DNA from 3 places in the Mesorhizobium sp. CNPSo 4688 genome. Region 3 is predicted to be linked to each of the others. Evidence: predicted binding sites of a transcription regulator. Region 3 holds the regulator's gene; each other region holds the start of a gene.
The links. The regulator LexA, encoded in region 3, represses DNA repair genes until DNA is damaged. The targets are predictions, from matches to a motif close to TGTTCNNNNTGTGTTCNG.

Region 1 (3,272 bases), 120 kb from region 3:
ATGCGAGACCAGACCGGCGGCGTCGAAATTGACGCGACGCCGGCGCGCGTTCAATCCGGCGATCAGGCCGCCGCCTGCTTGCGGGTGTCGAAGACATGGTCGACGAGGCCCCAATCCTTGGCTTCGCGCGCGGTCATGAAGAAATCGCGGTCGAGCGTGCGTTCGACATCTTCATAGGTGCGGCCGCAATGCTGCGCGTAGAGCTCGGTCATCTGCCGCTTGGTGCGCAAAATGCCTTCGGCGTGGCGCTGGATGTCGGAGGCCTGGCCCTGGAAGCCACCCAGGGGCTGATGCAGCACGATGCTGGCGTTTGGCAGCGCGATGCGCCGGCCGGGCGTTCCCGCCATCAGCAGGAATGAAGCCATCGAGGCGGCAAAGCCCATGCACACGGTCGACACCGGGCAACTGACATATTGCATCGTGTCGTAGATGGCGAAGCCGCTGGTCACCACGCCGCCCGGCGAGTTGATGTAGAGCGAGATCTCCTTGTCGGGATTGTCCGATTCCAGCGACAGAAGCTGGGCGCAGACCAGTGCCGACATGCCGTCATTGATCTCGCCATTGATGAAGATGATGCGCTCGCGCAGCAGCCGCGAGAAAATGTCGAAGGCGCGTTCGCCGCGGCTCGATTGCTCGATCACCATCGGCACCAGATTGGCAAAGCCGCTCATCTCATTGTCTCCGTTTGTTTTCTTGGGCTCAGGCGGCGCGCAGCAACAGGCGTGGCGTATTCGCGGCCATGGGCGGTTTGAGCTTGTAAGCACCGAGCGAAAGCCGGCAACCGGCGCTCGCCATCGCCACCGCGGGCGTGGCCGCCTGCACAAACCCATCATGGACGATGCGCAAATGCGTACCGCCTGAGACGGTGCGGGCGAGCGTGAAGGTGACGATGCTGTCCAACCCATTGGCATCGCCGGTGTCGGACCGCTCGCGCCAGGAATAGCGCAGCAGTCGCCCCGGTTCGGCATCAAGCACTTCGCACTCGATCGGCGCGTCCGGCCCGGCAAAGGCAAAGCGGTTGCCGGTTTCCGGCTTGATGTCATTCGGCATCATCCAGGCGGCCAAAAGCTCCGGCACGGTCAGCGCCCGCCACACCTTTTCCGGTGCGTCCGGGAGGTCACATTCGAAGGCGAGGGCATCTTTGGCGGCCGGAGCCTGCTTTTCATCGGTCATTGGTCCATGTCCTTCAAAACAGCCTTCAGCCTTTCGATGCGTTCCGGCCAGAATGCGCGGTAGCGTTCGATCCAGCCGAGCAGCGGATCGAGCCCTTGCGGCTCGGCGCGATAATAGGCGTTGCGGCCGGCCCGCCTTTCGCTGACCAGACCGGCGCCGCGCAGCACGGCGAGGTGTTGCGACACCGCCGGCTGCGACACACTCATGCCGGTGCGCAGTTCCGATACGCTCATCTCGCCTCCGGCCAGCCGCTCGTAGACGGCGCGGCGCGTCGGGTCGGCCAGGGCGCGAAAAATCTCTGCTTCGACCATGACAAAAGCATAAGTCGATACTTATTGATTTGGCAAGCGGTCTTTTATGGCGCCGCCGGAAGCCAGCGCCTCACCGGCTCGGCGGCCCCTTCGAAAGTCGCCTCGAAGATCGGCGACGCCAGCACGGCCTGGATGTGAAGCGTTTCGGTGCCAACGTTTCTAAACCCATGTTTTCGTTGGGCAGGAATGAGAAGCGATTGTCCGGCAATCAGTGTCAGACGTCCTTCGTCGATCCACATTTCAGCGATCCCGGCGATGACGGTCAGCACTTCCTCGACTGGGTGTTGGTGTGTCGGAGCCCCGACGCCTGGCTGAACCCACTGTTCGAACAGGCAAAGCTGGCTCGCTCGGTTGCCGGCGGAAACTTGCATGCGGGTTTCCACGCCCGCTCGCCATTGCTCTCGCGGCTGGTCCAGATGCGCAATGACTTTCATTCGCCTCCGCCTTTCGATCCCGGCATAGTCGCAATTTCAGACGCATACCCTACCTCTTGCTGACATTCTTGACAGCCGGGGCAGACAAGAATAGAACAAAAAAAGAACAAAAACCTTGTGGGAAAAGCCAGCCGCGGCAAGCGAGGATCGCATGCAGGCTGTAAGGTGAGCGACTTAAAATTTGTTTCGGATGAGCGCGGAGAAGTGTCATGGCGGGTAGCGTCAACAAGGTCATTCTGGTCGGAAACCTCGGCGCGGACCCTGAAATCCGCCGCCTGAATTCGGGTGATCCGGTCGTCAACATCCGCATCGCGACGTCCGAAAGCTGGCGCGACAAGAATTCCGGCGAGCGCAAGGAAAAGACCGAGTGGCACAACGTCGTCATTTTCAATGACCAGATCGCCAAGGTCGCCGAGCAATATCTTAAGAAGGGCATGAAGGTTTACGTCGAAGGCCAGCTGCAGACACGCAAATGGCAGGACCAGACCGGCGCCGACAAATACACGACGGAAGTCGTGCTGCAGAAATTCCGCGGCGAGCTGCAGATGCTCGATTCACGCGGTGAGGGTGGCGGCCAGGTCGGCAATTATGCCGGTGGCGGCGGTGCGAGCCGTGGCTCGGATTTCGGCCAGTCGAGCCCCAATGAAAGCTTCAACCGCGGCGGTGGCGGTGGTTCCAAGGGTGGCGGCGGTGGTGGTTCGTCGCGCGAACTGGACGACGAAATCCCGTTCTGAGTATCAAGGCCACGTGAAGGGCATTTGAGGAGAGGGCGCGATGTCGCTCGGACCGCTTCTATCGGCGCCCCCTCCCATTCCATGGCACGCCTTCGCGGCGCTAGCCGCGCTTGCCTTGGGCGGCGCCCAGTTGGCGCTGCCGAAAGGCACGACGCGCCACCGCGTGATGGGCTATGCCTGGGCGGCGCTGATGCTGGCCATCGCCGCCTCCAGCTTCTGGATCCAGCAGATCCGCCTCATCGGCCCGTTCAGCCTGATCCATATCTTGTCGATCCTGGTGTTGATCACCGTGCCGCTGGCGATCTGGCACGCGCATAGGCATCGCGTAGCCAAACATCGCAGGGTCATGATTTCGCTCTATGTTTTCGCGCTGATCGGCGCCGGCGTGTTCACACTGCTGCCCGGCCGCATCATGCATGCGGTCGTGTTCGGCTAGGGATGTCTTTCCAGGAGGATGATTGCCGTGAAAGCACGGATCAAATGGGTTGAAGAGCGCACTTTCGTCGGCGAGTCCGGCAGCGGCCACAAGGTGGTGCTGGGAACCGCCTCCGGTCCTGAAGGCAAGACGCCGGGCCCGAGCCCGATGGAGCTGGTGCTGATCGGCACCGGCGGCTGCTCGG
Region 2 (3,272 bases), on a different contig from region 3:
GAACCGGGCTACTGGCCGACGCACGACGCCGACCATGACGGCATAGCTTGCGAGCCCTGGAATGGGGCAAGCGCAAGCGGCGTCAAGGTGCATCGCTATTGGCGCACCGGCCGATAGTTTTCACAGCTCCTTTTCCGCTAGTTCGCGGAAGGCGTCGGGGACCGAGCGCCGGGCTTCCAGCGCCACCGCGCCATAGCCGACCGCCTCTCTGCCAAAGCGCTGGCGGATCTTGTCGATGGCACGGTCGGCGCCAAAGCGCGCCAGGCCCTTTTTGCTGCCGGGCCGCTGCTTCTCGTCATCGAGGCCGAGCGGTAGCTCGAGCTGCAGCTCGGCACTGTCTTCCAACTGCGACACCGAGATCGCTAGCAGCGAGATGGTCTTTTCCCGAGGGTTGGCGGCCAGCACGCCGCGTACCAGCTCCTCGGCGATTTCGGCCAGCATCGCGGTCGCCGAAACCGGCTGATCGAGCGTCACCGAGCGCGTGACCGCGTGCAGATCGGCGAAACGCACCCGCACCGTCACCGTGCGGCCGGGTCGCGATTTTGCCCTGAGCCGGCTGGCGACCCGGTCTGCCAGATGCAGAAGAACAGGTCCGAACACATGGGCCTCGGCCGGCCACTTGCCGAGCGCCGACTGCGCGCCGGCCGAATGCGCCCGCCGGTGCGTCTCGAGTTTTCGCGGATCTCGGTTCCACGCCAGCGATGCCAGCTTCTCGCCGGCGGCGGGGCCGAGCAGCCGGCGCAACGCGCCGCTGTGGGTCTTGGCCAACTGGCCGATGGTCTCGATGTCGATCTCGGCCAGCCGCGCTTTGGTCGCCGGGCCGACGCCCCACATCAACCCGACCGGCAGGTCGTGCAGGAAGGCGAGCTCCGTTGCCGGATCGACCACCACCAGCCCGTCGGGTTTCGCCACTTGCGAGGCGATCTTGGCCAGGTGCTTGGTGCGCGCCACACCGATCGAGATCGGCAGGCCGAGTTCAGCCCGCACACGCCGCCGCACCCTGGCGGCGATCTCGGCCGGCGACCCGAACAGATGCGTGCAGCCGGCGACATCGGCAAAGGCCTCGTCGATCGAGATGCGCTCGACCAGCGGCGTGAAATCGTCGAGCACTTTGATCGCGGCGTCGCCCAGCCTCTGGTACTCGCCGAAATTTCCGCCGACAAAGATCAACTGCGGGCAAAGCTCCCGCGCGCGCCGCCCCGGCATCCCGCCGCGCACGCCAAAAACCCTGGCCTCGTAGGAGGCGGCCAGCACGACACCGCCGCCGACGGCAATCGGCTTGCCCCTGAGCGACGGGTCGAGCAGCTGCTCGACCGAGGCATAGAAGGCATCGAGATCCGCATGCAGGATGGTGGGTTCCATCCCGGCCGTTCCTTTGGGCGTTGCAGCATTAGCCGCGTCTGTTGCTAGGGTGGTTTTGACGAACAAATAGAGAACAAACAGGGCTCACTGTCAAGCGAGGTGCTTAACTCCAGTGAATTCGCTGGAGAACCGGCAGTCGATTGATCCGCCTTGCCGCCGGGCGCAGGGAACATTGTCTCTCGCCGCCGCGTTCATTGTCTCGATGGGACACGGTTTCATGGAGGCCGGTATGAGCCAGTTCGAAATGATCGACCTCGTCAGCGTCGCTGACGCCTGCGCGAGCGATCGCGTTGCCGGGCACTGCGTGTCTATGGCCAAGGCCGTGGAAGAGTTGCGGGTGCTGACCGGTGATTTTGTGTCGCCGGACGAGGCAGTCGCCAACGCACTGTCGGCGGTGGCGCTGGGACGCGGCTGCGCGGTGCTGTTCGACGAGCAGTCGGGCGCCGATATCCTGCTGATGCCATAGGCTCAAATGCCGCAAGCGCTTGAAAGGGCCATCCTTCCCGGGCGGCCTCGACGGCTCTGCCGGAAGCTCGATCATCACGTTGGTGGCTGCCCGGTGATGTCGTATCTAGCATTCGACGCCTGCTCGATAAGTTACGCCACGACGGTCATGGCTCCGCTGGTCGCGACCTAAGTATCACAGCCAATAGGGCCTAAGGTCTGATCAGTATAGGGCGTCAGTCGCGCAAAGGGCTGATCCGCTCTGTGATTTCCATATTTATCTTACATTTCAATCAGTTACAAAAATGTCTCCAGCCTTTTGCAGGCCGATTGTCGCGCATCGCAACCCCATTTATCTAAAGTTTACTCCATCGAATTAGCAAATTCTCATACGGCGCTGCTATAGCGAGTCGGCGGAGATGGGCTATCCCCCGAGGAGGTATCATGACATCCCGAAAAACTCTTTTGGCGGCGCTTGCCGCGTTTGCGCTCCTGGCCTCTCCGGCCCTGGCTGGTGCTGGTGGTAACGGCAACGGTGGTGGTCACGGCCATGGCGGTGGCAGCGGCGGCGGCAACGGCCATGGCGGCGGCAACGGCAGTAGCGGCAAATCCGGCAACAGCGCTTCGCATGGCAAATCGGCATCGGCTCATGCCGGCAAGAAGGCCTCGACCGACGACCAGGCTGTCGATGACGTCGAAGTCGCCGCGACGCCCAAGGAAAAGAACATCCACGCCAAGCTTGGCCGGCTGAACTCGCTGCAACGCAACATCAACGCCTATTTGAACTCCAAGAGCAAGAATTTCGCTGGCGTTCAGGCTTATGTGACGGCGTCGGCAGTTGCCAAGAACGCCCAAGCCGCGGTTGACGAGGCAAATGCGGCGGTGACGGCGGCTGAGGAGGCGGTGGCCGCCCAGCAGGCGGCCTTCGATGCAGCGCATGTGGATACGCCGCCAACGGCCGAGGAGCAGGCGGCCCAGGACGCAACGATGGCGGATCTGGAGGCTGCGGTCACGGATGCTGAAGAAGCGGCTGCGAAGGCGCAGGAGGCTGCGGCCGACGCTGCTGCCAATATCCCGTCGCTCGATGACGCACTCGCCGATATGGCCAACAAGCCGGTCGACCCCGAGGTCACCGAATGGGCCAACGGCGTGCTTGCCGAGAAGATCGACCAGATGGCCGCCACGCTGACTCCTCCGGCAACGCCGTAAAGCCGATCGCGGCTAAAACGGCCAGTCGAATGACCAAGCCGCCGGGGTTCGCCCCGGCGGCTTTTTTGACGGCACGGGGGAGCGCCAATATCAAGGGAAAACCGTTACTAACCCCAAGTACGGTATGGAAAATCTTCACTCCCGAGTGTAGCCTTCGCAATACCGGGGTAACGGCATCGGGGGAGAACGACATGCCTAAGGTTTCAGAGCTCTTTTTCAAAACCGCCATCGTGTTCCTCATATTGGGGATCGCGGCC
Region 3 (3,272 bases):
TCGATGTCGGCGACAAGGCGGAGACGACGCGCACGGCGATTGCCGAGGGTTTTGTCTCGATGCAGCCGGAAACCCTGAAAATGATCCTCGACGGCGACGCCAAGAAGGGCGATGTGCTGGGCACAGCGCGCATCGCCGGCATCATGGCAGCCAAGAAGACGCATGAGCTGATCCCGCTCTGCCATCCGCTGCTGTTGACCAAGGTGTCGGTCGACATCGAGCCGGACGCGGCGCTGCCCGGCCTCAGGGTCACCGCGCTCGCCCGCGTCACCGGCAAGACCGGGGTCGAAATGGAAGCGCTGACCGCAGCCTCGGTGGCATGCCTGACTATTTACGACATGGCTAAGGCGGCCGATCGCGCCATGGTGATTTCCGGCATAAGGCTTGTGGAAAAGACCGGCGGTAAGTCCGGCGACTACAAGGCGGGCGCCTGATGGCGCTTGTCCCGGTCGCCGAGGCGCTGGAGCGCCTGCTGGACGGCGCTGCGGCGCTGCCGGCCGAGAGCGTCGCGCTGGCGGATGCGGCCGACCGGGTGCTGGCGGAGCCTGTCGTGGCGCTACGCACCCAGCCGCCTTTCAACGCGTCCGCCATGGACGGCTATGCCGCGCGGGCGCAGGATGTGGCATCCGCCCCGGCGCGGCTTTCGGTGATCGGCATGGCCCCGGCCGGACGCGGCTTTGACGGCTCTGTCGGCAGGGCGGAGGCTGTCCGCATTTTCACCGGCGCGCCGGTGCCCGAAGGTGCCGACACGATCGTCATCCAGGAGAATGTCCGCGACCTTGGCAATGGCCATATCGAGGTCACCGAGCCGACCGCGAAAGACCGTAACATCCGCCGCCGTGGACTGGATTTCTCGCAAGGCGACCTGCTCCTGCAAAAAGGTCGCGTGCTCGATCCGGCCGCATTGTCGCTTGCGGCGTCGGCCAATCATCCGAGGCTCAACGTCGTGCGCCGGCCTCTGGTCGCGATCATCGCCACCGGCGACGAATTGCTGCCGCCGGGGCGTGACCCCGGTCCGGATCAGATTATCTCCTCCAACGCTTACGGTGTTGTGGCCGCCGCGCAGTCTGTCGGCGCCAAAGCGCTTGATCTCGGCATCGCGGCAGATCGCAAGGCCGACATAGCGGCGCTGGTGCGCAAGGCTGTCGCGGCAAAGGCCGACGTTATCGTGACGCTCGGCGGCGCCTCGGTCGGCGACCACGACCTCGTGCACGACGTGTTGACCGGCGAAGGCATGAAGCTCGATTTCTGGAAGCTCGCCATGCGCCCGGGCAAGCCGCTGATGTTCGGGCGTCTCGGCGATATCAGGTGCATCGGCCTGCCCGGCAATCCGGTGGCGAGCCTGGTCTGTTCGCAGCTGTTCCTGAAGCCGCTGTTGGCGCAGCTCGGCGGCCGCGTCCATCGGCAGGACATTCGCCCGGCGCAACTTGGCGCCGCGATGCCGGCCAACGATCTCAGGCAAGACTATGTGCGCGCCGTGGTCCGGGATGAAGCCGGCGCACTGGTGGCAACGCCATTCGGCATCCAGGATTCCTCGATGCTGAGAATGCTGGCCGACGCCAACGGCTTGATCGTGCGCGAGCCCTTCGCTCCGGCCTCAGCCGCGGGTGCGGCCTGCAGCGTGCTGATGTTACGCTGAACAAAACGTCAACACATTCATTAAACTTTAAAAGGTTGCGGAACACAACTGGAACAGATAGTGTTTGTTCTGGGTTTGTTTTTTCCGATTCTGGTTTCAGAACCCGTGGGGGCCGCGATGCTGACGCGCAAACAACATGAACTCCTGATGTTCATCCATGAACGCCTGAAGGAGAGCGGAATCCCGCCGTCTTTCGACGAGATGAAGGAGGCGCTCGACCTTGCCTCGAAGTCCGGTATCCATCGCCTGATCACGGCGCTGGAGGAGCGCGGCTTCATTCGCCGGCTGCCGAACCGGGCTCGAGCACTGGAAGTGCTGCGGCTGCCCGACTCGATCGCGCCCGGCCTCAACGCGGCGAAGAAGTTTTCGCCGAGCGTCATCCAGGGCAGTCTCGGTCAAGGCGGTCAGGGGCAAGGCGGTCTCGGCCGCCAGATCAAGCCGGCCTCCTCTTCTCGTTCGATGTCGGCCGGCAATGACGACGCGGTTTCCGCGGTGTCGATCCCGGTGATGGGCCGCATCGCCGCCGGTGTGCCGATCGACGCCATCCAGCACCAGACCCATTCGATCTCGGTGCCGCCGGACATGATTATGGGCGGCGAACACTACGCGCTCGAGGTCAAGGGTGACTCGATGATCGAGGCCGGCATTTTCGACGGCGACACGGTGATCATCCGCAATGCCGATACGGCGAGCCCCGGCGAGATCGTGGTGGCGCTGGTCGATGAAGAGGAAGCGACGCTGAAGCGCTTCCGCCGCAAGGGCGCCTCGATCGCGCTGGAAGCCGCCAACCCGGCCTACGAAACCCGCATCTTCGGGCCGGACAGGGTCAAGGTGCAGGGCAAGCTGGTTGGGCTGATCAGGCGCTACTGAGCCGGTTTAGGTTTGTACTTCTCGGGCTGCTTATAAGGCGGCATTCCACGCGCTTCGCGTGAGAAGCGGCGTTGCTCGTGCCAGGGACGATAGGGCTTGTCGACGGCGAAGCGGATGGTTGGCGCTGTCGCGGCCGATTGTGGGTCGAAGAAGACGGCGGCACTACCATCGCGGGCAAGTTGCTTCTTGGTCACGACCAGCACCAGCGGGTCGCGGCACGGATTGTAGGCGGTGGCGTCGTCGATGACGATCAGGCTCGCGAAAGCGCAGGCTGGCCGCGCTGTGTTGCGGTCTTTTGCCAGCGCGATGATGGCTCCGGCGGGGTGCCGGGCAATGCAGAGATTGCCTGTGCAATAGAAGGGCGAGCCTGGCGGCAAGTCGAGTGGCTCTAGATCGAACCGCGTGTCCGTTGCCTCGAAAATCTCAGGCGGGATAATGGTTTCGGCTCTCAATGCCCGTTTCCAATTATCGGTGGTGAATTCGTTCGAGCGTTCCCGGTTGAGCGCGAGTTCGCCGCCGCCGATTGGCAATGCCACCAGATGCGCATCCTCCGAGATAAGCACATCGGGCGTGCGCACCTGCGGCACAGTCAACAGGCCGGCCAGCGCGAAAGGCACGGCCGCCAGCCTCAGCCAGGTGGTGGCCATGGTGGCGATGACGAGGGCGACCGCTACCAGCAGCACCGAGCGGATTGAGATCAGCCCGACGGCATCGACCGGCGAACGCTGAGAAATCCAGGCGGAGATGGCGATCATCGCCGTCA

Region 1: the regulator LexA is predicted to act here: its motif matches at 2,010-2,027, upstream of ssb (single-stranded DNA-binding protein).
Region 2: the regulator LexA is predicted to act here: its motif matches at 1,421-1,438, upstream of dinB (DNA polymerase IV).

Annotation. Positions count from the first base shown of each region.
Region 1 covers NZ_JBWLUY010000001.1:319,105-322,376, reverse strand. The annotation lists gene AC04SH_RS01705 (ATP-dependent Clp protease proteolytic subunit) at 63-671, opposite strand; gene AC04SH_RS01700 (SRPBCC family protein) at 700-1,173, opposite strand; gene AC04SH_RS01695 (ArsR/SmtB family transcription factor) at 1,170-1,484, opposite strand; gene AC04SH_RS01690 (cupin domain-containing protein) at 1,529-1,918, opposite strand; gene ssb (single-stranded DNA-binding protein) at 2,128-2,652, shown strand; gene AC04SH_RS01680 (DUF2306 domain-containing protein) at 2,693-3,088, shown strand; gene AC04SH_RS01675 (OsmC family protein) at 3,116-3,272, shown strand, end outside.
Region 2 covers NZ_JBWLUY010000011.1:252,773-256,044, forward strand. The annotation lists gene AC04SH_RS22705 (excalibur calcium-binding domain-containing protein) at 1-117, shown strand, start outside; gene dinB (DNA polymerase IV) at 121-1,362, opposite strand; gene AC04SH_RS22715 (hypothetical protein) at 1,592-1,828, shown strand; gene AC04SH_RS22720 (hypothetical protein) at 2,251-3,015, shown strand; gene AC04SH_RS22725 (hypothetical protein) at 3,207-3,272, shown strand, end outside.
Region 3 covers NZ_JBWLUY010000001.1:194,551-197,822, forward strand. The annotation lists gene moaC (cyclic pyranopterin monophosphate synthase MoaC) at 1-434, shown strand, start outside; gene AC04SH_RS01060 (molybdopterin molybdotransferase MoeA) at 434-1,639, shown strand; gene lexA (transcriptional repressor LexA) at 1,757-2,509, shown strand; gene AC04SH_RS01070 (ComEC/Rec2 family competence protein) at 2,503-3,272, opposite strand, start outside.